Regions from separate parts of the Paraburkholderia phenazinium genome, predicted to be linked through region 2. Evidence: predicted binding sites of a transcription regulator. Region 2 holds the regulator's gene; each other region holds the start of a gene.
The links. The regulator LexA, encoded in region 2, represses DNA repair genes until DNA is damaged. The targets are predictions, from matches to a motif close to ACTGTATNNNNATACAGT.
Positions count from the first base shown of each region.

Region 1: recA (recombinase RecA) is a predicted target of LexA. The motif match lies at 1,212-1,229, and genes of this name have one in related genera.
Region 3: BUS06_RS08130 (ATP-dependent helicase) is a predicted target of LexA. The motif match lies at 1,104-1,121, and genes of this name have one in related genera.

Region 1 covers NZ_FSRM01000001.1:1,270,958-1,273,223, forward strand. The annotation lists gene BUS06_RS05970 (sensor histidine kinase) at 1-314, opposite strand, end outside; gene BUS06_RS05975 (response regulator transcription factor) at 324-1,079, opposite strand; gene recA (recombinase RecA) at 1,310-2,266, shown strand, end outside.
Region 2 covers NZ_FSRM01000001.1:3,177,273-3,179,538, reverse strand. The annotation lists gene BUS06_RS14365 (DUF2939 domain-containing protein) at 1-180, opposite strand, end outside; gene BUS06_RS14360 (hypothetical protein) at 363-707, opposite strand; gene lexA (transcriptional repressor LexA) at 738-1,391, opposite strand; gene BUS06_RS14350 (sulfate ABC transporter substrate-binding protein) at 1,722-2,266, shown strand, end outside.
Region 3 covers NZ_FSRM01000001.1:1,741,568-1,743,833, forward strand. The annotation lists gene BUS06_RS08120 (hypothetical protein) at 227-676, shown strand; gene BUS06_RS08125 (hypothetical protein) at 797-1,048, shown strand; gene BUS06_RS08130 (ATP-dependent helicase) at 1,184-2,266, shown strand, end outside.

The DNA of each region.
Region 1 (2,266 bases), 1.9 Mb from region 2:
GACAGCTCCGCCACGCCGTTCACCGGATGGATCTGGCGGGCCAGCACGTACGCATCGGTTTCGAGCGCGCGGTCGAACGGGCCGTTGGCGATCGATTTGGCGACCAGGTAAGTGACCGCAATGCTCATCGGCCACAACAGCAGCAGCGGCGCCAGCATCCAGTCGAGGATCTCGCCGAACAGCGAGCGCGGGCGTGCCCCGGCGGCGGCTTCGGTTTCGTCGGGTGGCGCGAACGGGTTCGCGTAGCGGGCGTCGCGCGCCTCGTCGTCGAGGTCCACCGCTGGCGCCGCGGCGCGCTCTGCGCGTGCGGACATGAGCGCTCTCTATTTGAAGGGGTGGCTCGCGGGCATCTGGGCGGATGCGGGTGAGGAGGGCGTATTGGATTCGGGAGTTCCTGTTGTCCCCACTGCCGCGGTGGCCTTCTCCAGGCAGTAGCCAAGGCCGCGCACGGTGAGGATGCGCACGCCGCTTGGCTCTATTTTTTTGCGCAGCCGGTGCACGTAGACTTCGATCGCGTTATTGCTGACCTCTTCGCCCCATTCGCACAGATGATCGACCAGTTGCTCCTTCGATACCAGCCGGCCGATCCGCTGCAGCAGCACTTCGAGCAGGCCCAGTTCGCGTGCCGACAGCTCGATGATCTGCTCGTTGATATAGGCGATACGCCCGACCTGGTCGAATGACAGCGAACCGTGCCTTACCACCGTCGGGCCGCCGCCCGCGCCGCGGCGGGTCAGCGCGCGCACGCGGGCCTCGAGTTCATTGAGCGCGAACGGCTTGGCCATGTAGTCGTCGGCGCCGAGATCGAGGCCTTTGACGCGTTCGTCGACGCTGTCGGCGGCGGTCAAAATCAGCACCGGCAGGTTCGAATTGCGTGCCCGCAGACGGCGCAGCACCTCGAGTCCGGACATGCGTGGCAGGCCCAGATCGAGTATCAGGAGGTCGAAAGTTTGCATCGACAAGGCGGTATCCGCCTCGACGCCGTTCTTCACATGATCAACGGCGTATGCCGATTGGCGGAGTGATCGAATCAGACCGTCCGCGAGTATGCTGTCATCTTCGGCAATGAGAATTCGCATGATGCGCCAGCCTAGCCTTGCCGGCACCGTAGAAATCCCGGCGCACAGCGGTCTCCAAAGATTTTGTGGGTAGTTTGGTGCAGTTTGACCACACATAAATGCATCGATGTGCGAATCGTGCTTGCCAAAACTACTGTTTTTTTATACAGTGTCTGCGTTTAGTGTGCTGTCTGTGATGAATGGGCCGCACACCTGCCTCAGACGCCGTTCATCATAGCAAAGGACGATTCATGGAAGAAAGCAAGAAAGGCCCGGCTGGACTGACTGCTGAAAAGAGCAAGGCATTGGCTGCCGCGCTCGCGCAGATCGAAAAGCAGTTCGGCAAAGGGTCGGTCATGCGGCTCGGCGCAGGCGAGGCAGTCGAAGATATCCAGGTGGTCTCAACGGGATCGCTCGGGCTCGACATCGCATTGGGCGTCGGCGGTTTGCCGCGTGGCCGGGTGGTCGAAATCTACGGGCCGGAATCGTCGGGTAAAACCACGCTGACGCTGCAAGTGGTCGCTGAAATGCAGAAGCTCGGCGGCACGGCAGCATTTATCGACGCGGAACACGCGCTGGACATCCAGTACGCGGGCAAGCTCGGCGTGAACGTGAACGATCTGCTGGTCTCGCAACCGGATACGGGCGAACAGGCGCTGGAAATCGCGGACGCGCTGGTGCGCTCGGGTTCGATCGACATGATCGTGATCGACTCGGTCGCGGCACTCGTGCCGAAGGCCGAAATCGAAGGCGAAATGGGCGACTCGCTGCCGGGTCTGCAGGCGCGTCTGATGTCGCAGGCGCTGCGTAAGCTCACCGGCACGATCAAGCGCACGAACTGCCTCGTCATCTTCATTAACCAGATCCGTATGAAGATCGGCGTGATGTTCGGCAATCCGGAAACCACCACGGGCGGCAACGCGCTCAAGTTCTATGCATCCGTGCGTCTGGACATCCGTCGTATCGGCTCGATCAAGAAGAACGACGAAGTGATCGGCAACGAAACGCGCGTGAAGGTCGTCAAGAACAAGGTGGCGCCGCCGTTCCGCGAAGCGATTTTCGACATCCTGTACGGCGAAGGCATTTCGCGTCAGGGTGAAGTGATCGACCTGGGTGTGTCCGCGAAGATCGTCGACAAGGCCGGTGCCTGGTATAGCTACAACGGCGAGCGTATTGGTCAGGGTAAAGACAATGCACGCGAATTCCTG
Region 2 (2,266 bases):
ATAGTCGACATATTCGCTGACGGTTTGCGCGTCACGTTCATCGGCGGCGCGTTTCAGGCGATCGAGTGCGAGATACGGCGACGCATAGCCGTACCCGAGTACAGCCACGACCACAATGACAAGCACTGTGACGATCAGCGGCCGCGCGACGCCGCGTTTTGCAGGTGTTGAAACAGCCATCGGGCGAGCTTCTCCGTGAGGTGTGATCAAACGTGGACCGCATTCGCGGGAAAACGATCCCCATACGACCGATGCACGATTATCCCTGAGCCAACCGCGCGCAACCTCACGTAATGATCTTTACCGGGTGCGCGAACTGCCTGACGGCCGGTTCACCCACCTCTGGGCTTTCTTCCGGATGCTTACTCGAACATCGCATTCTGCACGCCGGCCGTTTCTTCGGCGATGCAGCGGTCGATCATGCGGCACACGGCGTCCACCGTGCCGACCATGATCAGACGCGACGGCCCGTGGTACACCCGCACCGGCGCGCGCCGGGCTGGCTCCGCCGTATTGAGCCCTGAATTTAGCGACACCCGTGCGAAGGCCGGCAGCGCCGACGGCAAGGTCGAAGCATGCGGCTGCGGGTCGTCGAACAGCGAAGCAGTAACACTGGACGCCTCGATCGGCGCGCACGGTACGAGATTGCGCAAATGGCGCAGGCGACCGAACTGACGGAAGGGCAGCAGGCGGGCAAGGCGTTCCATGATTCTCTCCAGTCGTTGTTCAGGCAAGGTTCAGAACTCAGTGGGGCGGATCAGCCCCACTGCGATGCCTTCCAGTGCGAATTCCGCACTGCCGGCCTGAACAAAGATATTTTCGTAATCGGGGTTCTCGGCGATCAGCTCGATGCCATTCGGCCGGCGCTTGAGACGCTTGACCGTCACGTCGTCGCCCAACCGCGCGACGATGATCTGGCCGTCTTTGGCTTCGCTTTTCTTCTGTACGGCGAGCAGGTCGCCGTCGAAAATGCCGGCGTCCCGCATGGACAACCCGCGCACCTTCAGCAGGTAGTCCGGCTTGCTGGAAAAGAGCGCCGGGTCGCAGGCGTAATGCTGCGAGACGTGTTCCTGCGCAAGGATCGGGCTACCCGCGGCCACCCGGCCAACCAGCGGCAGCGACAACTGCATGATGCTGGCGTGCGGCAGCGTGAACTGATGCGGCCCGTCGTCCTGACTGGCCAGCAGTAGCCGGATGCCGCGCGACGCGCCCGCGGCGAGCTCGATGACTCCCTTGCGAGCAAGCGCGCGCAAGTGCTCTTCCGCCGAGTTAGCCGAGCTGAAGCCCAGCTCGGCGGCGATCTCCGCGCGGGTGGGCGGAAAACCGGTGCGTTCGATGGCCCGGCGGATCAGGTCGAAAACTTCTTGCTGTCGTGCGGTGAGTTTGGTCATGGGGTCACTGTATGGATAGACAGGTGACTGTATTTTTATACAGTATCCGGCGCAATTCAAGCTTTACTTTAAGTTCTCGACCCTGGGTGTCAGTGGAACGCCGTCAGACGGCGTCCTAACACCGGTTTTCGTGCCGCAACGCCGCGTCTGGCTGTCATTACCACTTTTGAGTATTAAAAAATGAAGAAACATTATTTTTAATGATGAAAGCCCTTCGATAGACTGGGCCTCGAGTCGACGCAGGCAAGACGCGCGCAAGACCTCAAACACCAAACACAACAGACAGGAAGGGGCACGTTGCCTCGCCTGACCACCACGCGGAGAAGCTGGATGATCGATCAGGGCACGGGGCTCGCACGCAGGACCAGGAAGCTCATCACGGTGCTGGCGCTTGGCGCCGCAGCGGCACTTGGGCTGGCCGGACAGACGCAGGCGGCGGACACGACGCTGCTGAATGTGTCGTACGACCCAACGCGCGAGTTGTACCAGCAGATCAACGAGGCGTTCGGCAAACAGTGGAAAGCCCAGACCGGCGACACGATCACCTTCAAGCAGTCGCATGGCGGCTCAGGTGCGCAGGCGCGCTCGGTTCTTGACGGGCTGCAGGCGGACGTCGTGACGCTCGCGCTCGCTTATGACATCGATGCGCTTGCCAGCAAGGGCATCGTCGACAAGAACTGGCAGAAGCGTCTGCCGGACAACGCCGCGCCGTACACCTCGACGATCGTATTTCTGGTGCGCAAGGGCAACCCCAAACACATCAAGGATTGGGACGACCTGGTGAAGCCGGGCGTGTCGATCGTCACGCCGAACCCGAAAACCTCGGGCGGCGCACGCTGGAACTATCTGGCGGCGTGGGCGTATGCCGAGCATCA
Region 3 (2,266 bases), 1.4 Mb from region 2:
TTGAAAGCATAGGTTATGTTTTCGTTAGAAAATGAAACGGTGCGTAACAGTGACCGTTTCTCGCGAACTTCACTCGCAAAGGGCAGGTCTGTAGAAAAACCTGCTGTCTGCGTGACCTTCCGTCACTTCGACGGCGGGGGCGCAGCAGACCGGACGATACGCGCCGCCAGCATCTTCGGTGGGCTTGCCGCCCGAGTCCTGACAACAATTTTAGAGAGGTAAAGCTATGACCCAGATTCGTTCGCTCCTGATCGGTACCGCCCTGACTGCTTTTGCCGCTACCGGTGCGTTCGCGCAGACCAACGCGCAACCGGATGCCGGCGGTGCGGGCCAGCAAATGGCGGCGCCCGGCGCCGATACAGCGGCTCCGGCCGCGCAAGGCGTCCAGCCGCCGACCCCGGCGCCGCAGCGTCTGACGGCATCGGGCTCGACCGATCCGCTGGTGCAAAAGCGCGACGCGGATGCGCAGGCCAATGCTCAGTACAGCGCGTCGAAGAAGGCGTCGAAGGCAGAGTTGAAGCAGCAGCAGGCCGCGGCCAAGTCGCAGTACAAGCAGCAAGTCCGTGACGCCAAGATTAACAAGAAGGCCGACAAGCAGACGGCCAACAACGATATGAAGATGAGCATGCAAGGCCAGACGCCGAACCAGGATGATGCTTCCGACGTCAAGCACTAAGCATGTAGCAAGGGGGCGGTGAGCCGCTCCGACGGGCCGGCGCGGCTTGCCGCGGCCGGCCCGTTCAATTTTATCGACGGGTTGTCCATGGCCTGTCCGTGATCCTGAGGGAGGTATTGCATGAATAAGCCCATGAACTGGATTGTTGCGGCGCTGATTGCCGGCTGCGTGTCGCCGGTTGCGTTCGCGCAAACTAACGACTCGACCGCAACGCCCACGCACGCCGACAAAAAGGCTGCCAAGGAACAGGCGAAGGCCGACAAGAAGTCCGATGTCGCTCAGGCGAAGGCCGACAAGTCGAAGACGGAGGCGCAGTCTGACGCCGATAAGGCCGCGGCCGATGCGAAGGAAAAGGACGCGAAGAAGGAGTAGGGGTGCGGGGCGTCGTCTCGGTGGTTGAGGAAAAAAAGGGTGCTTGTCGGAGCCGGTTGTATGGATATACAGTATGCGGCGCCGCGCTGTTTTGCGGCCCATGCCCTGTAACCCTCTATCTGCCGCCCAGACACCGTGCTCTCCGTTGCCGAACCCGCGCCGTCCGATACTGCCGCCTGGCTGGCGAGGCTCAATGACGCGCAGCGCGAAGCCGTCGAATACGACACCGGCAACGTCACGCAGCCGACCGGCGCCTTGCTGGTCATTGCAGGCGCGGGGTCGGGCAAGACCAATACATTGGCGCACCGGGTCGCCAATCTGGTCGTCAAGGGTGTCGATCCCCGTCGAATCCTCCTGCTGACGTTTTCACGCCGGGCCGCGGTCGAAATGACCCGGCGGGTGACGCGCATCGCCGGGCAGGCGCTGGGCGCGCGGGCCGCGGTAGCACAGGGTCTGACGTGGTCGGGCACGTTTCACGGCATCGGCGCCCGTCTGCTGCGCGAATATGCCGAACTGATCGGCCTCGCGCCCACCTTCACAATCAACGATCGCGAGGATTCCGCCGACCTGATGAACCTCGTGCGGCACGAGCTCGGGCTCTCGGCGAAGGAACGGCGTTTTCCATCGAAGGGCACCTGCCTCGCGATCTACTCGCGCGTTGTCAACACCGGCGCGGCGTTGGCGGATGTGCTGAACGACGCGTTTCCGTGGTGCCGCGAGTGGGAGGCGGATCTGCGGCTGCTGTTTGCCACTTATGTGGAAGCCAAGCAGAAACAGAGCGTGCTTGACTACGACGATCTGCTGCTCTACTGGTCCCTGATGGCCGAGCAACCGGCGATCGCCGCTGACCTTGCGGGCCGCTTCGATCACGTGCTGGTAGACGAGTATCAGGACACCAATCGCCTGCAGGCGTCTATCCTCCTCGCGTTGAAGCCCGACGGCCGCGGCCTGACCGTGGTGGGCGACGACGCCCAATCGATCTACTCGTTTCGCGGCGCGACGGTGCGCAACATCCTCGATTTTCCGGGCCACTTCGATCCGCCCGCGAGACAGGTCACGCTCGAGCGTAACTACCGCTCGACGCAGCCGATTCTGGCGGCGTCGAACGCGGTGATCGAGCTCGCCAGCGAGCGCTTCACCAAAAATCTGTGGACGGACAAGGCATCCGCCCAGCGCCCGCACCTCGTCAGCGTGGCGGACGAGGCCGATCAGGCGCGT